2 linked regions of the Alkaliphilus metalliredigens QYMF genome follow. Each later gene encodes a partner of the first gene's protein in a complex. Links are inferred from orthologs where the notes say so. Each region holds a gene or a part of one and is shown on either strand. Other genes may lie near its edges.

Region 1 (11,510 bases):
CTCTCCTCATAAAAGGTAATCCACTCTTTTGACGCAAACTAGATATAATAGATAAAGCCTAGGATTTCTCCTAGGCTTTATCTATTATATCTAGTTTCCCTTTTCTTCAAAAAACTTATTCAAATCATCAACTAATTTGTCTACATCAATCCCATGTACGTTTCCAGCATCACTGATGCTCTCCATAGTGGCACCAGGTCAGCCAAGACAATGTAATCCGTACTTCATGAAGATTGTTGCAACTTCTCGATCTAATTGCATTACATCCATAATAGTCATATCTCGATTAATTTTCATCGTAGTGTTCCTCCTCACTTGTATAGCTTTCGTCTATAATATTACCATTTTTAATCAATTTTATCAATATATCTTACGATAACTTCCCTGTTTTATATTTTTCTTCACGGTTAAATTAAAAAGCTTCCTGTGAATTGAAGTTCTCTTAATTTTATCCTAATCTCTTTATTCTATAAATAAAACCCTAAAGTTGATCTTTTTCCACAGCTTACACCACTATATGCACAGGTGTTCTGTTGATAGTGTGGATAACTTATTCTTTTTATACATTTCTTTTGTCATCATCATGTGGATAAATTGACACTTAATCAATCCTTTATCTAGTTTAAACAACTCTCGATAAGGTAAATACAACTCCTCTTGAAAGATTGGTAATCTTTGATCCTCAAATTCTTCAAGTTTAACTGTCACAATCTTAAATCCACATTTTTCATAACATCTTTGGGCACGTTTGTTGAAGTAAGATACCTTTAGGTTTAATTTTTTCATTTTTAGTACTTCAAAATAATAGATTAAAAAAGTATTTAAACTATCACTACCATAACCCTTGTTGATTTGGTCTGGATCAAATACAATCCCTAGCTCACCGACTTTTCGAAACCATTTAATATCTCTCAATGCAATATAACCCACTAGCTGTCCCTCTAAATTAAAGATCGCGTAGCAACGCTTACTAAAGGAAAAAGCTTTGATTTGATACCAATAATTGCGCTCTTGCCTATTCATTTTGGGAAAATTGTATCCATAAAACAAAGGCTCCTGATGTTTGCCCCACTCCTGCATTGAATCAACATGTTTGCGTTGTAGTTTCATCATATAGGTATTTCTTCCCCTTGCGATAATCATCTTTATCCTCCACTACCTATCCTCTTAATTTTGGCGATACTTTTCAAAATCAAGGAACTTTTGAAATTGTCCCAACCAGATTAACTCAATATTTCCAGTTTCACCATTACGGTGCTTTGCAATGATCACTTCTCCTATATTTTTCTTTTCACTGTCTGGAAAATAGTATTCATCACGATATAAAAACATAACTAAATCTGCATCCTGCTCAATGGCTCCCGATTCTCTCAAGTCAGATAGGATGGGTCGATGATCTGCTCGAAGCTCAGGCGCACGTGATAGCTGGGATAGTGCGATGACTGGACAGTCTAGTTCCTTTGCCAGTATTTTTAATCCCCTTGAAATTGCAGAAATTTCTTGTTGTCTACTTTCGATTCTTCCGTCTCCTTGCATTAACTGTAAGTAGTCAATTACCACAAGGTCTAATCCTTTTTCCATTTTTAATCTTCTACATTTAGATCTCATTTCCATGATGCTAATACCCGGTGTATCGTCGAAATATAGATTTGCTACGGAGAGAGGCACCATTGCCTGGGCAATCTTAGACCATTCTTCTTCATTTAGGTTTCCATTTTTAATTTTATTTAAATCCACCATGGATTCTGATGCTAGCATTCTAAGCATCAGCTGTTCCTTGGACATCTCCAGACTAAAGACAGCAACTGATGCATTATCCATTGTTGCTGCATTTTGTGCTAAGTTTAGTGCAAAGGCAGATTTTCCCATGGCAGGTCTTGCGGCAACTAGAATGAGATCTGTTTTATGAAAGCCGCCTAGTTTTGTATTTAAATCAAGAAACCCTGTGGTCATTCCTGTAATGCCCTTCTTGTTCTCATATAGTTGTTCAATTCGATCAAATGTATCAGATAAAATTTCTCTTGCTGGGGTGAACCCCTCCGAAGAACGATTTTGAGAAATATCATATATGCTCTTTTGAGCCTGTTCTATGACTTGTAATACTTCCACATCGCTGCTATATCCAAGATGTATGATTTCCTCAGATGATTTAATGACCCTCCTAAGGGTTGCTTTTCTTTCCACAATCTCTGCATAGTATCGTACATTGGTTGTAATGGGAACGCCCGAGGCAAGGCTTGTTAGATAAGTAATTCCCCCTATGGCATCTAGTGTTCCCCTTTTTTTTAACTCTTCCGTTAACGTAACTAAATCTACAGGTTCATTTCGATTAAATAAATCATAGACAGATTCAAAAACTTCTCGGTGTGCTTCTTTATAAAAGTCTTCTCCATGAATGACTTCTAAGGCAATAATAATCGCCTCTCGATCCAATAGCATAGATCCTAGTACTGATTGCTCTGCTTCTATACTATGGGGTGGTATTTTGTTTAGTGAACTCATTACTTCCACAAGAACCCTCCTATAACTTTAACACTCTACTTTTTAAAGATGCGCCCTATTCAAAATCTTGGATTTTATATTCTTTCCGTTACATTAATCCTTCATTTATTATACCATAATTTTTTAACCCCTCTTTATTAAAAATCTCAAGTATTTTTATAAAAAAAACTGGAGGAATCCTCCAGCTTTTATGCTTCTTCTGTAACGGTTACTTTTATTTTACCCACTACTCCGGAATGCAATTTAATGTCAATCCATTTTGATCCAAGCTCTCGAATTGGTTCATCCAAAAGTAACTTTCTCTTATCTAGCTTAATTCCTTCTTGTTTTTGCAGCTTCTCTATCACATCCTTAGATGTGACTGAACCAAAAAGTCTGCCACCCTCTCCTGCCTTCGCCTTGATGTTGACATCAACCTTACTTAATCGTTCGGCTAGTTCTTTAGCTTTATCTACCTCTTGATCCTTCTTCATTTTCTGAGCAGTTTTTTGCTCCTTTAATGTTTGAAGACTCCCTTCCGTTGCTTCCTTTGCTACTTTTTTAGGAAGTAAGAAGTTTCTTGCATATCCATCACTGGCATTAACAACATCACCTTTGTCTCCTAATCCTTTTACATCCTTTAATAAGATCACTTTCATTCTTCTTCACCCTCCTCCAAATACGCATTAATTGTTTCTTTTAATACCTTTTCAGCCTCTTCCATGGTACAATTTTCTAGCTGGGCTCCAGCCACAGTTAAGTGACCTCCTCCTCCTAGCTTTTCTAAAATGACTTGTACATTAATGGCTCCCATAGAGCGACCACTTATAAAAATCATTGTATCATCTTTTTTACCTAATACAAAGGAGGCCGTAATTCCCCTAACGCCTAAAAGTTCGTCTGCTGCTTGTGCACTAACCAATTGCACACTCTCAATAGGCTCTTCACAGGTAGAGATGGCAATTGTCTCATTAATCACCCTAGCTCGTTTCACAATTTCAGCTCGAGCGATGATGGTTTCAAGATCATCCTGAAATAACTGCTTTACAGATATTGTGTCGGCGCCAGCACGTCTTAGTAATGAAGCTGCTTCAAAGGTCCTTACCCCTGTTTTAAAGGTGAAATTCTTTGTATCCACAGCAATTCCAGCTAACAATGCCTCTGCTTCTAAGGGTTCAATGTTTACTTTATCATCCATATAATAAAGTACCTCTGTAACCAATTCACAGGTTGAGGAAGCATATGTTTCTTGATAGTTTAATACCGTCTCCTCAATAAATTCGGTTCCTCTTCTATGATGATCGATCACCACGATCTTTTCTGATATCTCTAGCAGCTCAGGACATTCGGTAAAGTTAGGACGATGGGTGTCGACAACGATCAATAAAGAGCTTGGCTGAATCTTTGTTTTGGCTTCTTCACATGTAATGATATTATTACGGTACTCTTCCTTTTCATATAATCTTGCTGTTAACCCATCAATAGAAGGATTAGAACCATTCAATACGATATATGCTTCTTTATCTCTATTCTTAGATGCACGATAAATCCCAACAGCTGCCCCTAATGCATCTAGATCGGAGCCTTTGTGTCCCATAACAAACACGTTATCTGATTGCTCAATTAACTGCTTTAATGCATGGGCTATGACCCGAGCCTTCACTTTCGTTCTCTTTTCTACAGCCTTTGTCTTTCCTCCATAGAAGCTTATTTTATCACTTCGTTTTAAGGCGACTTGGTCTCCACCCCGTCCAAGGGCTAAATTCTTTGCTGCATTGGCAAAATCGCAGGTTTCTAATGGTATTTTCCCTTCTGCACCAATTCCAACACTTAGGGTGATGGGTATTTTGTTGCCTAAGTTAATCTCTCTCATTTCATCTAATATATCAAACTTCTTCACTTCTAGCTTCTCTAAATGCTGTTTTTGAAAAACCACAACAAACTTATCCTTTGAGTACTTGCGGATAAACCCACCTAATCTATTGACCCATATATTGAGACGATGCTCAATTTCAGCAGCAATTAAAGGCCTGTTCATCTCCTCCGTACTCTGCATAACTTCATCAAAGTTATCTATCTGAAACAAACCAACAATGGGCTTTTCTTCTTCATACTTTTTCTTGAGTCCTTCATACTCTGTGACTTCTAGCCAGTAAAGCATAATAATATAATTTGAAGCATGATTTTTGGATAATTTTACAATATTATAAAGCACCTCGAAGTGCCTCCCATTTATATTCACCTGTTGCACCTGTTCTTGCTGTTCATTTAAAATTTCTCTTAGATTAAAATTTGGAATCACATCTTGTATGTCCTTTTCAAGTAAATCCTTTTTATTTGTTACTTCTATAAATTTTGGATTATACCACGTAATTGTTCCATCAAATTCTACAATGGTTAAGGGAATAGGTAGATTCAATATTGCATACTTTGTAGCTGAATCAATATCCGATGAAATGCCTTCAATATACTGTGTCCACTCCTCACGACGGATATTGGTTATCTTAAGATTATAGTAGAGTAGATATGCTAAAAAGAAAACACCAATAATTCCAATTACATGATTATAAATAGAGATAATAATGATTAAAAGAGAAATAATGATCATATAGATCCGCGTATCTGGAACGAGCAATTTAAAAAATTTTGTATTTCGCATAGTTCCCATTAGATTGCCTCCTAAAGTAATTTACATAAATATTAAGATTTCCTAAGTTTTCTAATGTCTAACATAGCATCTATCACACCCATGATAGAAACCACTGTTAACAATGGACTGATTAAGACGATCAATACGATTATGATAATTCTTACGGTTCTATTGATTCGGGTTTTTTTAATGAGGTAGCTTACAAATGAGATCCCCTGTAAAAAAAAGATAAACACAAAAAGTAGTGTCACATTAGCAATTAAACTGGTGTGATAGATTCCCTCTATATAGGTGGTTAATAAGCTTAAAACAAAAATAATGAAGGTTCCAAGTACAATATTGTGCGGCAGCTTGAAGTGACTAAAGCTAGGAAGCTCATAGGTTTCAACTCGAAATCTCCTCAGTATGGAAATCGTTAAGTAATAATTAATAAATGCACCTATAAATACTTGAATCATCATAAGCCCTGGTAAAATCATGACCATGTAATTGAAGGCTTCTGTAATAGCCACTCTGCTAAAGTTCATTTCTCTCAGCATATCCATTTGATGTTCTAGCACTTCAGGCAACATGAGGTTCACCTGACTCATTACATTAAATCCACTGACTAATGAAATAATCTGGATGGCTATAAAAATCGATATGATTGAGGCGCCACTCCCCAAAGCCATCACTTGAAATGGCTCTCTGTTTCTTTTGATGTAGTATCCCATCAACAATGCCAGTGGCCCCACTAATAACAGTATAAACAATGGATATAATAGACTTGTTAAAAATCCAATTAAAAGGCTTGTTAATAGTAAAGATAAAGCAGCGTATCTTGTACTATGTCTTACGGCTAAGACCATAAATGGAACTGGTAATAACACCAGTAATACTGATAAAACTGGAATATAGACTCCTACAATTCCAAAGAAAGCAGTAATTGATGCAATAAGGGCTGATTCAATTAAGGCCTTTTTACTTGTTACATTGTTCACACTTCATCACTCCTAAGAACTATTTTTCACGTCCCTTTAAATGTTGATTGAGACTGGATAATTCGCCATACCACTTTTCAAGATGATGTTCCTCTATAATATGAATTTTTACCTTGTCCTGTACTTTTTTATCAATTATTTGATAATCAATTCCTAATCTTTTTCCTAGTGAATAAGTCACTAAAATAATATTGGCTAATCCTTCTAGTACTGAATCTTGTGCCCCCTTAACTCCTTTTAATAACCCCTCAAATACAAGGGCAATGCTACTCAATAGCTCACACTTTAAAAATTCTATCATTTTTAGATTACGTCCAATATCCACATTCTTTTTTTGAAAATCCAACATCCTATTTCCCCCTATTCCATCCTAGTTAATAGGTCATCATTACTATATTCGATTTTAACTAGGTTTTTCCTCCTTCATATCACCCTTTAATTGATAAATAAGCACAGGAATACTCCAGTGCTTATGTGTTAGTACGCTGTTATAATATTTAACTTAGATAAAGCCTCTTCAAGATTATATAAAAATACGATCATTCGCACAACTTCTTCCGCAGGGTATTCATTGATTTTAGTATTTGTTTTTAGCTGTGTTTTGACCTTCCTTATTTCTTCAATAATAAGCGTTAGGTCTATATTTTTTTGGTGATTCAATACTTCCTTTTCAATTCCTTGGACCACTTCTAATGAAGCTTTTATCTTCTGAACATCTTCAGCAATGTCCTCAATCATATGCAGCTTTAGTCCTCTTTTACAGGCAACATGAATATTTTGTATGTGCTGATAGATTTCTTTAACCAGCTTGAAAGTAATCATTAATTCATTACACTTAAAGTCTCCGTACACCCTTATTCGTTCTTCTTTAACCTGTAATTGTAGCAAGTTGTCTGATTCCTGCAACTCTCCTTCTATTTCATTCATCCTTGTTTCTAAATACTTAATGTCTTCTTGCCTTTCTTCTAAAAGAATTTCTAATGTTAATAAATTGCATTCCCAAAGGTCTTTACATACATTACGCATCTTATCGATGGCTATTGTATCATAGGTAGGAGGGTAAATAAAGTAATTGACAACCACTCCAATACTAATGCCCACAAATGTATCAAATAAACGATGTAAGGTATAAGCGATATGCCCTCCCTCTGTATTGAGAAAAATGGCAATGAATCCAATGGTTGCAATGGAAGTGGACGCTTTCCAGTTTAATTTATTCATAATCATAATGAGTACAATAATGCCTACTCCTGCAACAATTGGATTTCCTGGGGCTATTAAAACAAAGGCAAGGCCAATCATTGCACCAATTAAGGTTCCTAGCATTCTATTGAAACCCATTTTCCAAGAATCTGAAACCGTAGGTTGCATGACAATAATTGCAGCAACAGCTGCAAAAAAAGGATCATCCATTCCTAAAAGATAGTAAACAAAAAGTGTTAGTGTAACTGCTAATCCTGTTTTCAAGGTCCTAAGACCAATATTCATACGAATCCTCCTAAAAGAATATAATGTACTCAAATTTTGAATATAAATATGGAATTCTAGTCTATTATACCTCATTTTCCATTAGGAGAGTATCTCTATTTTTACAGAATCAGAACTTATCTTCCTATACGATATATTTCAATATTAATAACAGAATGACCCCAGGAACGCCTAATAATCCAGTGATTAAAGCTGTAACAGGGTTGATGGCTAAATAAATCCCCCAAAAACCACCTATGAAATTAAGCATCAATAGCATAATTCCACCAATAATACCATTCCAAATCAGCTTTACCAGCCATTTAATTGGAATGAGAAGTATCCAACCCACAACATATAATAAAATCAATCCGATGGCATACGCCAGTATCACACTTAATTCAAATCCCATACACATTCCCTCACTTCAATTAAATAGTAGTCTATGCAATACTATTTACTGCTCTAGAAAGAACTATTTCCTAAACAATAAAATTCGTCCGGTGCTATCGTATGGACTCATGGCACACTTGAAATTTAAAACGGCCTTTGTTTTAAATTTCAAGTGTTTAAGTACATAATATAAGGAGTAGTTCATCTACTCCTTATATTATATCATGTTCAGTTAGCCAATATGACAAGCTTAGTGAAAATTAACCCGAACGCCTTCTTCTTTTGCTTTTTTTAATAAATATATATATCTGGTTTTGGCAGCTTCTAGCTTGTAAATTGCATGGTCTACTAAGTCAGGATCTGATACATTATGGAAGAATCCCTCGGCATTTTTCCATTCTTCGTGGGCATTGAGAACTTGTTGAATAAATGCTTGTTCTTCGTCTATTTCAGGCTCCTGGTAATTACCGATCTTATTATACAAGTTCTCTAAAACCGAGACCACATTCTTCACAGCCTTCTCTTTCTTTGTTCCATTTGTTTCATTTGTTTCAATAGAGCTTTGCTCTTTCATTATGGAATTTCCCCCCTAGATCTTTTTTATTATCTATTAGGTTATCCATTTTATTCCTATTTATACTGCCTCCTATAGGATTTCTGCTCCTAGTTGAGCTAAGGTAGATCTCTCCACCTTTTTAAAATGAATGTGGGCCGATACTGATTGATCTCTGAACCGGTTTATCACATATGTTAGTCCATTACACTGTTCATCTAAGTATGGATGATCAATCTGTTCCGTGTCTCCCATTAATACAATTTTACTTCCTTCCCCCACCCTGGTGATGATGGTTTTAATTTCATGTTTTGTCAAATTTTGTGCCTCATCAATCACAATAAATTGATTGGGTACACTTCTTCCACGGATATAGGTTAGGGCTTCGATTTCAATGCGATTCATTGCCACAATGGTATCTCCTATACTAGAAAGTGCCTTTGTCCCCAAAATTAACTCTAGGTTGTCATAAATCGGTTGCACCCAAGGTCTTAGTTTTTGGTCCTTATCTCCTGGTAGAAAACCAATGTCTCTTCCTACTGGAATAACAGGCTTCGTAATCAGTAATTTTTGATAACGCTTTTCATCGTTGGTTTTGTAAAGACCCGCTGTTAAGGATAGTAATGTTTTTCCTGTTCCAGCCTTTCCTGTTAAGGTAACCATTGAAACATCATCATCTAATAATGCTTCTAGTGCCATTCTTTGTTCTAAATTTCTTCCTTTGATTCCCCAGTAGCTCCCTTCCCCAAAACTTAATCCCACTACCCTATGATGTTCTTTCTTGAGTTTTCCAATAGCTGATTTGCCTGTGCCCTGTCGATCTTTTAATAGGATAAATTCATTGTAGCTTAATGCATATCCATTAAGTGCCTTCTGAAGCTCCTCTACCATAACGTATCCTCTCTTGTAAAATGTGTCAATGAGCTCACCCTCAACCCATAATTCCTCATATCCATGGTAGATTTCTTCATTTAAGTGAATTTTATCGTGTAAATAATCTTGGCTACTGATTTCCAATGCATCCGCTTTAATTCGCATGATGGCATCTTTGCTCACTAAAACGACCTCGCCATCCTTTTCTGTTTTCTCCAGCTGTAAATTCAACGCAACTGCTAAAATACGATTATCATTGTTAATTTCATTAAAAAATGCTCTTACTTTAGCTAGACTACGGTGATTTAATTCTACTTTAATATAACCACCATTTTCTATTTGAATACCCTGGCTCAATGTTCCCTTTTCCCTGAGCTTATCTAGCTCCCTTGCCACCTCTCTGGCATTTCTTCCTATCAGATCTTGGTTGTTCTTCTTTTTATCAATTTCTTCTATTACCACAGCTGGTAAAACCACAAGATTATCTCCGAAGGAATAGATACTTCTTGGATCATGAAGCAAAACACTGGTATCAAGAATAAAAGCTTTCCGCATATGTCCCCCTACGGGTAATAAGGGTCTTCACCATCCTTTCTATGATTGAACACTTACTGGTTATTATTATATGTTTATTATGCCAAAAGGGAATTCATGTGTGGTATATTTCACTTTAAAAAGAAGGACATCTTTCTTCAAAAATGAAAACATGGCTTAAGGAGAATTGTATCTTTCCCTAAACCATGTTTTAAACAAATTGAAACAAGTGCCAAATTTCTTTGCGTTACGTTTTCTATCCTTTAACATTTCATCAAGCTTCATCCACATCGCACAATGCTTTACGTACAAGTATTGGTCCAATGAGTTCAAAAACCACTACTGCTGTAAGAACAACGGGCATAATTGTATCCGGTGCAAAGATAGATTTTTGTTCAGCGATGATTGCTAAACCAATGGCCACGCCAGCTTGGGGAGTTAGGGCTCTACCTAAATTGCGCTTCCAACTCATGGGAAACTTTGTTAATGCTGTTCCCACACGACTCCCCACCAGTTTGGCAACAAAACGTGCTCCGATATATACCAAACCAATTTGTCCTACAGCCGGCAGAACTGATAAATCCAGTTTTGCACCTGCTAAGGTAAGAAAAACCAATAAAATGGGATCCTCAACATTCATAAGCGATCGACTAATTCGCTGTGGTTTTCCAGAAAAATTGATATAGACGGTACCAGCTGTAATTGCAGCCAGTAAAGCAGGTGTCCCCCACTGGTTGGATAATCCTACTGTTACTAAAATCACTCCTAGAACGGAAACTAAAATGCGTGTATCACTTTTAGCCTTGTGGGATGTGGCTACCAAAAATACACCAGCGCCTATTCCTAACAGTAAAGCAATCCCTATATCCCGTGAAGCCATTACAATGGCCGGTGTATTCCCTGTATCAGTAGCAGCCAGCCCGACCTGCATAAAACTAATGATAATACCAAAGAGCGTAATAGAAAATAAATTATCCATTGCGACTACTGATAAGAGTACCCTGCTGAAGTCTCCCTTAGAGGGGGTTTCCCTTATACATGCAATAATAGCTCCTGGAGCTGTAGCAATACTAATTACCCCAAAGATGAGGGCGTATCGAAAAGGCAAACCAAATAGATATAGAGATCCAAATACAAGGACTAAGGTAAGAAGGGCCTCTACCATAAAAACCTTGGCTGCATCTTTGGCTAACTTGCGCATTGTTCCCCAATGGAGCTCAGCCCCAATGGAAAGTGCAATCACACCCAATGCCAGTTCATTGATTGGTGCAAGCTGATACATTTCTTCTACGCTAACTAAGCCCATAACAGAAGGACCCACAAGAATTCCCGCTAATAGATTACCTGTTACCGATGGAAGCTTCACGTAACGGGCCAGTTTTCCCCCCGCAGCTCCTGCTAGAAAAACAATGCCAATCGCTAAAGAGATATTCATCGTAGTAACTCATCCCCCTCTGTTTTAACCAGGCCTTTACAAAAATCGATGGGGATTGTCATCACAATGCCGGTATCTGGCTTGTTTAAGTCTCCAACAATTCTTTCTATGGCGTCTATTGCTTTTTTCCGGGATTCATCAGAA
Region 2 (11,441 bases), 1.9 Mb from region 1 along the record:
CCTGCACCAACAAATAGTGGAAGAGCACTCCATAAAGTCAATGCACCGGTATATATAGCAAACCATAATAGGTATTTTTCTGTTTTTTTGTGGAGATAAAGGGAGAGTCCATATATAGACATTAAAAAGGTTGTTCCAAGGCTGAAAGCAAATACCATATTGAAGGTTGAAAGTGCAGTTTCAGCACTAGATGTAGTAGTTACATATATAGGAGTATTATAAGGATTTATACTTGTGTTAAAGACAACTCTGATTTTGTTATCTATAAACCAATCGGAGTTAAGTAATAGTCTTGAAAAGAATGAAGATTCCTTTAAAACAGTACCATTGATTAAAACGTCCGATGGCAATTTTCCATAGATAAGTTCCAATTGTTGATTTTCATTTTTTCTAACTAGGTCAAAGTAATAGGTATTCGTTTTTGAATCCCAGTGATAATTTGCAAGTGAATATATGCTGTTTTCTCTCTTATCAGATAATGTGTCACCGTTTTTTAAAGCACCAAAACTATTATTTATTGTTACGCCTATAAAGAAAGTTAAACTGGATATTATTAGAAATACAAGTATTGCTTTAAAATAATCTCTTTTCATATACATTCCCCTTTTTATTTCCTTAGTCATAATTATATATCTATTACGTCTGTCAAGATAGTCTGAATATCTGATTATGGTATAATTAAAAATGCGGAGAATTGCTACCCTTATCGTCGAATTTACGAAGAAATAGCCAGGGGGATGAAAGGAATGTTGAAAGTGCCTCAACAAAAGTATATCAAATATTTAATGTAAAGATTTAAGCATATCTGAACTTAAAGAGTACCTATGCATTTTCCAGTTGCAAAACACTGAATATCCTTGTGGAAATAGTAAAAATTGAGGTAATATTGATTTAAGGGGTGAAATTATATGATAAAGGTTCTTTTAGTTGAAGATGATACGTTAGTAGCAAAGATAATCCTCTACTACCTTGAACAAGCTGAGACATATGAAGTTATTTGGGCCAAAACAGGTAGCGAAGCCTATGCAAATGCAAGAGATAAATTTGATGTGATACTCCTTGATATTTTGCTGCCAGATGTTAATGGTCTTGACCTTTGTTCTAGGTTGACAGAGTGGCATGATTGTCCTATTATTTTTATTTCATGTCTTGACTGCAGTGATACAATTGTTCAAGCTTTAGAGAGGGGAGGCGACGATTTTATAGTAAAGCCTTTTGATAATAAAATTTTGGAGGCACGAATAAAAGCAAATCTGCGAAGAGCGAATAAATCACCCAATAAAGCTAATAATATTTTAGCTTGTACCGGTTTTAAATTAGATGCAAATCGTCATATTGTTGTAAAGAACGAAGGTGAATTAAAACTCTCTTCTACTGAATTTAAGATATTGTCATTTTTAATGCAGAATCCAGGGCAATATTATACCCCTAAAGAATTATATTATAAAATCTGGGGAGCAAAAAGCTATGGGGATCCACGAACTGTGATCGTTCATATACATAATATTAGAAATAAAATTGAAGAAGATGTGAACAATCCTAGATTTTTAAAAATGGAGTGGGGACAAGGATATTACTTTGACCCTAAGGGAAAAGCTAATTGAGTTAAATATGAAATAAAATATCATACATATTCAGGGGGAGAGAAAATTTAACTTCCCTATTATGAGGAAACTACAAATTAAAAAGATATTAATTTAAACAGAATAAATGTTAAGATTTCTTAATCCCTAAAAATGCTGATTGCGCATGATAAGGGATTTTTTTATGCATTAGACGGTATAGTTGCTTATTAATGGTAATATTTTCTTTTTGAAGTCAAAAATCACTATAAAATCTTAATAACTATTTAATCAATAAGTTGCTTTAAGTATGTTAAAATTTAATCGAAGTCAAGAAAAAAAGGAAAGGAAGTGCTTCGATGTGAAATCTTCAATCAATCTGGGATTAATGAGGTTTTTATTGACGCATATCTCGTGTGTAAAAAGTAACATTGTATGAAATCGAGGTTTAGTTTATGGCCTAGTTTGTGAAAAAAAATATCTTGGTTAATCATAAACGACAAGAATAAATAAAGCCCTCGAAGTTTTCAAGAGATTACTAATTTAAGATCGGAGGAGAAAAAATGAAAAAACTTATTTCATTACTTGTTTGTATTTGCATGATTACTTTTATATTTGTGGGGTGTACCACGGAGGAGCCAGTTGTACTGATTAACGACAGCTTTGAAGGTACTGCTGCTGGTATGCAAGGACCAATGACTGTAAGGATTACTGTTGAAGACAGTAAAATCACAGATATTGAGTTTACAGAGAACTCTGAAACTGAAAGTGTTGTAAGAGTAGCCCTTGAACGTATACCAAATCAGATAATTGAAAACCAAAGTTTATCTGTAGATATTGTAACAGGCGCAACTTTGACTAGTTTTGCTATTATTAATGCAGTTACTAATGCTGCTAGAGAAGCTGGCCTAGATGTTGATGCTCTAAAGGAAAATAAGGTAGTTGTTACACCAAAGGATCCTGAAACATGGGATACAGATGTCCTTGTAATGGGTGGGGGAGGCGCTGGTCTTACTGCAGCAATTAGTGCAGCAGAGCAAGGAGCTAGCGTTACCCTTATTGAGAAGGCGTCTGTATTAGGTGGAAATACACTGTTGGCAGGTGCAGCATACAATGCAGTTGATCTTGAGGCACAGAATAACATGATATTAAGTAGAGCTCAAAAAGATACATTAGATAGTTATCTTGCCCTTAGTCCACTTGATCCAAAGCTGAAATTCGACACTTTTCCTGAATGGGAAGAAGTATTGACAGAGCTCAAGGCTGATATAAATGCATTCTATTCAAATAATATTGGAAAAACCGCCGGAGCGGACATGCCTGGTTTTGACTCTAGTGCATTACACATGTGGCATATGTATACAGGAGGACTTCGTGAGTTATTAAATGGTAGTTGGATTGCCCCAGAAGTTCACCTTGCGAGACAGTTAGCTATTAATTCTTTAGATGCTTTTCAATGGATGGGAGAAGTTGGTCTTGAAGCATCTTACGGTGCTGATGCTAAGTATGGGGATGCTCCTGGAACTGGTACAGTACTTGGTGCTATGTGGCCAAGAACTCATACTTTCATGACAGGTACTCTACGTATCCCTCAACTTGAAAAAGTTGCAAAGGATAAAGGCGTTATAATATATACTGATACTACAGGCACTGAACTTTTAGTGGATGCATCAGGCAAGGTAGTAGGTGCAAAAGCTGTCCAGGTAGATGGCACACAAATCACAATTAATACAACTAATGGAGTTGTTCTTGCAACAGGTGGATATAGCGCAGACGCGACTATGGTTAAGGACTATGATAGTTATTGGGGAGATGACCTTTCAAGTAGAACACTATCAACTAATATGGGCACTAACCAGGGCGATGGAATTGTAATGGCTCTAGAAATCGGTGCCGGTGTAACTGGCATGGAAGTTGCTCAAATGATGCCTTCTTCATCGCCTGTTAAAGGTACTATGACCGACGGTATTTGGGCTGATGCAGCAGAGCAGATCTGGATTGACGGAGAGGGCAATCGATTTGTAAATGAATATGCTGAACGTGATGTTCTTGCTAAAGCTTCACTAGCTCTTGAAGATGGTATTTTCTATATTATCTATTCAGGCAGAGGAGATATTGGAAACCCTGATGAGCAATTAAAAGGAACTGAATATAATGCACGTGTAGCAGCCATGGTTGAAGGTGGTCATGTATGGTATGGTAAAAATATCGCTGAATTAGCAGAAGCTACTAAAACTTCTGCAGCAGGTGTTGCACCTGGATTTACTGAAGAACAATTACGTAAGACAATAGAAAAATATAACAGCTATGTAGCAAATCAAAAAGATGATGACTTTCATAAGGAAAATATTGCAGGAGCCATTGATCTTGAGTATATAGAATCTAATGACGATGTTGGAATTGCCATAAGTCCAAGAAAATCATCATTGCATCATACAATGGGTGGTACTGTTATTGATGTCGAAGGTCATGTTTTAAATGGAGATGGAAAAATTATTCCTGGTTTATGGGCAGCGGGAGAAGTTACAGGTGGAATTCACGGTGGTAACAGACTTGGTGGGAATGCAATTACTGACATATTTGTTTTCGGACGCATTGCAGGAATAAATGCAGGAGCGGGAAAATAAAAATTGAATTTTTCTTATCGTTGATTAACTGAAGAATCATAAAAAATGCTGTGCGAACCGTCCCTTAGTTTAAGGGGCGGTTATATTATTTCAACACCAGTCTACAAGTTTGATTAAGGCGTCTGATTTTCTTGTTTTATGGAATTGTTTTGGAAGCACCACATTACTTGTAAAGTGCTATAACAATGTGTAACCTTGTCACATCTGTCATACAATCGTATAATTGTATGATAGGAAAGGATGTGCTCGTATGCCTGTAAATTCATTTGAAAACTATCCCATGGCTTGGAAACCAGTCTTAGATAAAACTGTTAAGCCATTATATTTAGCATTAGCAAATCAACTGGAACAGGATATTATAAATGGAAGGATACTTCCAGGAACTAAATTGCCACCCTATAGAGAATTGGCTGATTTCTTAGACATAAATGTAAGTACTGTTTCAAAGGCTTTTAAGGTGTGTATCTTAAAAGGGATATTAAGCACAACAGTGGGAAGTGGTACATTTGTTTCCTTTGATGCCTTATCCAATACATATCTACTTACTGATGGCAGACCAAAAAATATGATCGAAATGGGAGCTACTATTCCAGAGCCAGCCTCTTATGAACCCCTGATGCTACAATTAAAAAACATAGTGAGTGAATCTGACCTTATCAAATGCTTCGGCTATAGTAGACCCGGAGATGTGCTTTGGCAGAAAGACGCGGCGGTAAAACTGATAAGCAAGGGTGGTTATACTACAGATATTGAAACTATATTGTTTGCCAGCGGTGGTCAAAATGCCATCACAGCTACACTTATTGGTTTATGCCAGCAGGGAGATAGGATTGGCACTGACCCCCATACCTATTCTGGTCTAAAAACAGCCGCCAGTATGCTTGGTGTTCAATTAGTACCTATTAAAAATAAAGGGCTAGAAATGGACGAGGATGCACTAATTTATGCCTGTAAAAATGAAAATCTAAAGGGTATTTATCTGATACCAGACTACCAAAATCCAACCAGCCACACCATGTCCATTGAAGGCAGAAGAGCATTAGCTAAAATTGCGAAAGAGTACAATGTTTTTATCATAGAGGATGCTACTTACAGTCTGATGCATGAAAAGCCAGTACAGGCTGTGGCATCATTTGCACCAGAACACACAATCTATATAGCCAGTATGTCGAAAGCCATTGCTCCTGGTCTACGCTTGGCTTATGTATCAGTGCCAAAGCAGTATAAAGAACCTCTGTCCAATGCACTTTATAATATGAATATATCTGTTTCTCCACTGATGGCAGAATTAGCTGCTCGTATGATTGTGTCAAATGAAATTGATACCATTATTGATAATCACCGAAAGAACACAATTGAAAGAAATCAATTGGTTAATGATTATTTGTCTGAATTTGATTGCCGTGGTGAAGATACCTGTATTTTTCGTTGGCTAAAATTATCAAACCAAACATCAGGAGCTCATTTTGAAACCTTGGCCTTAGAGCACGGTGTTCAAGTATATGCAGCAGAACGATTTGTGGTTGGAAACAGTGATCCTGAAAAAGCAGTTCGTCTATCTATTTGTGCACCTGAAACCATAGAAGAGTTAGAAAAAGGTTTAGAAATCTTAAAACAACTATTGCGTTCCCTTAAATAAGAAGAAAAGTGTACGCCATACAATTATATAATTGTATGGCGTATTTACATGTGCTAGCATAGATTATAAGATAAATCTTTGTATGCAAAGGAGGTCGGTGCAGATAATGAAAACATTTCGTTTTGCTATTAAGCAAATAATACCTTTGTTATTTTCATATACTTTTGTCGGTATTGCATTTGGAATTCTAATACATGAGGCAGGCTATTCAGTTCTTTGGGCTTTTTTATCAGGCGTTTTCATTTATGCAGGCGCTATGCAGATTGTTATGGTTTCCCTCATAATCTCTGACGTACCGCTGCTTATGATTGCAATGATGACATTCTTCATCAATGCAAGACACATTTTCTACGGTATAGGATTTGTGGCTAAATTCCGCAAGATGGGCTGGAAGTACCCTTATATGGTTTTAACACTAACCGATGAAACCTATTCAGTTTTTTGTTCTATCGAATATCCAGAGAATATAGATGAGCAAAAAGCAGATTTCTATATTGCTCTAATATGCCATATGCTGTGGGTTTTAAGTTGTACAATGGGAGCTTTAATTGGTGAAATCCTACCCTTTGATATGACGGGAATTGAGTTTTCTGCTACCGCATTTTTTGTTGTAGTTTGTGTCAATCAATGGCATCAATTTGAATCCCACATCCCGGCTATCACAGGTTTTGCCAGTGCCATTGGATTCTATATTCTATTAGGAGCAGACTACTTTTTACTTCCTGCATTATCGGTGAGTTTAATTACACTGACCATTATGAAGGAACGTATAGACATGCAGACGGGAGGAGTGAAGTATGACAATTGATTTTGGCTCTTCTGCTGCAGTCCTTATTGTAGTTGCCTCAATAACAGGGCTCACTCGTGCTGTACCGTATCTTTTGTTTGGTGGAAAGAAAGAACTTCCCAGAATTGTTCACTACCTTGGTACTGTATTGCCTGGATCTATCATGATTATTCTAGTGATATACTGTCTAAGAAACATTGACTTGGCCGCTTTCCCCTTTGGTATGGTGGAATTACTTTCAATTGGCATTGTGATAGTTGCTCAAGTCACAAAAAAGAATACTTTTCTCAGTATCTTTCTCGGGACAGCCTGTTATATGATTTTAATTCGTATAGTGTTCTAATATGATCTAAATTTTATTGAAGAAGGTGAAGATATTTTACTGTGAATAATTACAAGAAGTGTTCCATAAAAGTAAAAAATAATGGTTGGTCTATTTTGTTAGCTACAGCACAAAGTATCATTAAAAGAAATCAGAAACATACGTAGAACCAACTAAAAGAATACTGAAAGCCTAGAAATACTTAAAATGGAGGGAAATCCCTCCATTTTTCAGTTGTTTCATTAATACAAGGGGCTTAAGTGTATAAAACAAAATATAAATGTTAAGAGTATCTAATAGAAAAAACCTTTAACTTGCAGGATTTTGGCGTTTTATAGCGTATATAATGATAAAGCATATAATAGTAGAAGAAAATTTCATAAACAAGCTAAAGAAGCATATTTATTTAATACAGGGTAGTGATTGATCAGATCATGAAGAAAGGTTGGTTTTTCTAGTGAGGAGTCCTAAAGAGGTAACAGAAGCACTTGAGGTGAGTTATCTTGCTCCAGTAGCTCAAAAGAGTAAGGAGTCAAAGGGAAGAAGAATACCAGAAACGGAATGTGATATACGGACAATCTATCAAAGAGATCGAGATCGGATTATTCACTCTAAATCCTTTAGAAAACTAAAGGGAAAAACCCAGGTATTTATTGTGAAAAATGATCTCATGAGAACACGCTTGACCCATACATTAGAAGTCAGTCAAATTGCAAGGACCATCGGTCGCGCCCTTAGGATCAATGAGGATTTAATTGAGGCCATAGCCATGGGCCATGATTTAGGACATACATGCTTCGGGCATTGCGGAGAAGAAGTACTTCATCAGCTCACGGGACATTTTAAGCATAATGAGCAGAGTCTTAGAGTGGTAGATCAGTTAGAGCGAAATGGGAAAGGGCTGAATCTAACCCTGGAGGTAAGGGATGGGATTTTAAATCATACAGGACCCAATGCGCCCATCACATTAGAAGGAAAGCTGGTAAAAATAGTGGACCGCTTAACTTATTTATGTCATGACATTCAAGATAGTATAGATGCAGGCATCTTATCAATAGACGAACTTCCTAAGGATACCTGCAGGATATTGGGAACAAGACATAGTGATCGAATCAACACATTTGTAGTTGATATGATCAACGAAACACAAAAAAAACTCCAGGAGGGTGGGGAAGTTAGGGTATATCAAAGCGACCTGGTGAAACAAGCCATGATAGAGTTGAGAACATTTATGTTCGAAAGAATCTACCGAGGAGAAATTTCTTTAATCGAAAAAAAGAAGGCAAAACTTATTGTAGAACTTTTATACCAACACTTCTCAGAAAATCCTGAAAAACTCCCAGAGGAATATCGCAATCTAATTAAAAAAGAAGGATTAATGAGAGCCGTAGCAGATTATATCGCTGGGTGCACTGACTTCTACGCAATCCAGTTATTTGAAAAGATTTTCTTACCTAAATCAAGATAAGTTTTTTAAAAAATAAGGAGGAATCGGAGAGATTCATGTCGAATAAACATCTCTAGACCTAAAATAAAGGAATTGAAACCCTTATGAAAGTAATCATTGACGGGGATGCATGTCCCGTAAAAAACATTTTATTTAACATATGTGAGCACCATGATCTGGAGCTGATTTTAGTTCACAGCATTGCCCATATGTCAAAGGGAGAACAAAAAATCGAGACCATCATCGTAGACAATGAAGCTGAGGCAGCAGATATTATGATCATGAATCGAACAAAGGCAGGTGACTTGGTAATAACAGCGGATACAGGACTAGCAGCCCTTGTGCTAGGAAAAAGGGCATTTGTTCTCAGTCCCTGGGGTCATTTTTATACCAATGACAATATTGGCAGTTTGCTAGATCGGAGATACCTTAATCGAAAAATGATGCTTCAAGGAGGACGTGTTAAGGGTCCTAAAAAGCGAAATAAAGAAGATGATCATCGCTTTCAACAGGCTTTAGAATCATTTTTAGAAAAACATTTACGCAATTCCTCCAAACAAGAAGGAGTTTAAAGATAAAAACAGAATAATGTGTAGTAGAGAAAGTAATACAATCTAATTTGATGTCAGGTGAGCATATATGGAAAAGGGTTTTCCAGAGGAATTGATCGATGAAATCAAGGCTCAAAATGAAATTACAGATGTGATTTCTCAATATATATCCTTAAAAAGAATAGGTAGCTCCAATAAAGCATTATGTCCATTTCATAATGAAAAAACGCCCTCCTTTAATGTTAGTACCGAAAAACAGTTCTATAAGTGTTTCGGCTGTGGTGAAGGAGGCGATGTCATTCAGTTTATTATGAAAATGGAGAATCTAGACTTTATGGAGGCAATTAAAATGCTGGCCCAAAGGGCAAATATTGAAATTCCAGAAAAAGATCAGTCTTTGGAAGTAGCTGAGGAAATGAAGCTTCGCAACCTTTTCTGGGAGATCAATAAAAAAGCTGCCAAGTATTATTATCACTGTCTGACCAAGGAAAAAAGTATTGCCTTGGGATACTTATCCGAAAGAGGATTGATTAGTAAGACAATCAATACCTTTGGGTTAGGATTTGCTCCCAATGAATGGCAGGGATTAATACAACATCTTACTCAAGAAGGCTATGATTTAAAAGATATTGAAAAGTGTGGATTGATTATTCCCAAAAAAGAGCAAAGTGGTTATTATGACCGCTTTAGAAATCGGATCATCTTTCCAATTTTTGATATAAGAGGTAATGTTGTTGGCTTTGGAGGTAGGGTACTAGATGACTCGTTACCTAAGTATTTGAACTCTCCAGAGACGAAGCTCTTTAATAAAAGTAGAATTTTATATGGCTTAAACATTGCTAGAAAGTATATGACAACCAGACAATTGATTTTAGTTGAGGGATATATGGATGTGATTCCCTTATATCAGCAAGGATTTAAAAATGTCGTGGCGGCCCTAGGCACATCTCTTACAAAGGAGCATGCACAAGTACTCAAACGATACTGCGACGATGTAATACTCTGTTTTGACGGTGATGAGGCGGGTATAAAAGCTACCCTAAGGAGTATAGAAATCCTTAAAAATGGTGATTTTAACATTAAAGTCATGATGATGCCAAAGGGTGTTGATCCAGACACCTATATTCAATCTAAGGGAAAAGAAGGATTTCAAAGGGCAATTAATGCTGCTCTCAATGTAGTTGATTATCAAATTATGTTGGCGAAGGAAAAGTACCCACAGGATAAAGTGGAAGGACGCGTTAACCTAGCCAGAGACATTGCCAAAATTATTAAGCAAATTAAAAGTCCAATAGAAAAAGAAGCGTACATTCAGAAAGTCTCCCAGGAAACGGGGATCAATCAAGATGCCATTGCATTAGAAGTGTATGGACATCAGAAAAAACAAAAACCGAATTCTGAGACGAAAAAGTATAGTTCAAACTACAATAGAAATAATAACAGTAAATATAAATACATAGAAGCATTACCACCTGTAGAACAAAAAGGACATACGATTATTGAAAAGCAGTTGATTAAATTCATGCTTTTAAATATAAATGCCATACCCCATTTGATGGAGAAGGTAGAGGCAGAAGATTTTACCATAGGAAAGCATCAGCTTATTGTGGAATACATCTATGAAAATCATCAAAACTTACAAGGGACCCAGCAGCTCGTAGAGCACTATCCCGATCTAAAAGAAACAATGACTGATTTACTTCACATAGAAATTCAGCATATTGATATGAATAAGGCCATTGATCAATATCTGAGAAACTTAAAAAGATATAAGCTGTTATACGAGATCAGGCAGCTACAGCAGAGGGAAAAGGACATTTTAAACAACTCAAATCTAAATAAGGAAGAGGTTGAAAAGGAATTGTTGGAAATAGGTATAGAAATTATGAAGAAAAAACTGGAGTTACAAAGGATACAGGCTTAAAGAAGGGAGGGAAACCACTTGAGTAAGACAAATAATATGAAAAAAGAATCAATCAAGAAGCTGATCGAAAAAGGCAAAAAAAGAGGAATCATTACTTATGCCGAGATTGTACATGCCCTAGAAGATATAGAGTTAGACAAGGAGCAAATCGAGGAAATCTATGAGCACTTTGCAACCCTAGGCATTGACATTGTAGGAGATAAAGAAGCAGATGATGTCGATGATGTGGATGAGGCTGAGTTAGAGGATGAGGAAGAAGTCACTGTAGCAGAAAATATAGAGGCTGACATCAACATGCTAAAAGGTGTTATCATCGATGATCCGGTTCGGATGTATCTAAAGGAAATCGGAAAAGTACCATTGCTAACAGGACCAGAGGAAATTGATTTAGCCACACGCATGGAGGCAGGGGATGAACTTGCCAAGAAGAAATTAGTGGAAGCCAATCTAAGACTGGTTGTCAGCATTGCTAAAAGATACGTTGGAAGAGGGATGCTTTTCTTAGATTTAATTCAAGAGGGAAATCTTGGTTTAATTAAGGCTGTAGAAAAATTTGATTATCGTAAAGGATATAAATTTAGT

Evidence for each region.
Region 2: the proteins of dnaB (region 1) and dnaG are in contact, whole or in part, in a crystal structure (PDB 2R6A), measured with the Geobacillus stearothermophilus proteins. The link is inferred for Alkaliphilus metalliredigens QYMF from one-to-one orthologs. Residues at the interface, in WP_033016901.1 of Geobacillus stearothermophilus: Ser13, Glu15, Ala16, Gln18, Glu91, Leu92, Asp94, Ala95, Val96, Pro97, Thr98, Ala99, Ala100, Asn101, Tyr104, Tyr105, Ile108; in WP_049624496.1 of Geobacillus stearothermophilus: Lys456, Leu457, Leu458, Pro459, Ala460, Asn463, Ala464, Leu467, Leu535, Leu536, Ile537, Ala538, Gln544, Glu545, Asp548, Tyr549, His552.

What each region holds. Positions count from the first base shown.
Region 1 is NC_009633.1:4,896,410-4,907,919, forward strand. What follows is about bases 336-3,303. They hold dnaB (replicative DNA helicase), read right to left. Parts: upstream 2,503-3,303; coding sequence 1,168-2,502; downstream 336-1,167. Other genes in these bases: AMET_RS23815 (GNAT family N-acetyltransferase), read right to left, coding at 514-1,143; rplI (50S ribosomal protein L9), read right to left, coding at 2,691-3,140; AMET_RS23830 (DHH family phosphoesterase), read right to left, coding at 3,137-3,303. Outside these bases: more of AMET_RS23830, read right to left, coding at 3,304-5,149; AMET_RS23835 (DUF2232 domain-containing protein), read right to left, coding at 5,182-6,111; AMET_RS23840 (MazG-like family protein), read right to left, coding at 6,131-6,460; AMET_RS24670 (FUSC family protein), read right to left, coding at 6,589-7,599; AMET_RS23850 (pro-sigmaK processing inhibitor BofA family protein), read right to left, coding at 7,724-7,990; AMET_RS23855 (DUF2508 family protein), read right to left, coding at 8,222-8,545; AMET_RS23860 (PhoH family protein), read right to left, coding at 8,618-9,952; AMET_RS23865 (cation:proton antiporter), read right to left, coding at 10,206-11,366; AMET_RS23870 (hypothetical protein), read right to left, coding at 11,363-11,510. UniProt on the Escherichia coli protein: The main replicative DNA helicase, it participates in initiation and elongation during chromosome replication. Travels ahead of the DNA replisome, separating dsDNA into templates for DNA synthesis.
Region 2 is NC_009633.1:3,022,455-3,033,895, reverse strand. The notes cover bases 8,543-11,441. They hold dnaG (DNA primase), read left to right. Parts: upstream 8,543-9,023; coding sequence 9,024-10,859; downstream 10,860-11,441. Other genes in these bases: rpoD (RNA polymerase sigma factor RpoD), read left to right, coding at 10,896-11,441; AMET_RS14745 (YaiI/YqxD family protein), read left to right, coding at 8,543-8,956. Also shown: AMET_RS14780 (sensor histidine kinase), read right to left, coding at 1-593; AMET_RS14775 (response regulator transcription factor), read left to right, coding at 909-1,604; AMET_RS14770 (FAD-dependent oxidoreductase), read left to right, coding at 2,126-4,189; AMET_RS14765 (aminotransferase-like domain-containing protein), read left to right, coding at 4,440-5,828; AMET_RS14760 (AzlC family ABC transporter permease), read left to right, coding at 5,935-6,636; AMET_RS14755 (branched-chain amino acid transporter permease), read left to right, coding at 6,626-6,958; AMET_RS14750 (deoxyguanosinetriphosphate triphosphohydrolase), read left to right, coding at 7,395-8,405; more of AMET_RS14745, read left to right, coding at 8,489-8,542. UniProt on the Escherichia coli protein: RNA polymerase that catalyzes the synthesis of short RNA molecules used as primers for DNA polymerase during DNA replication.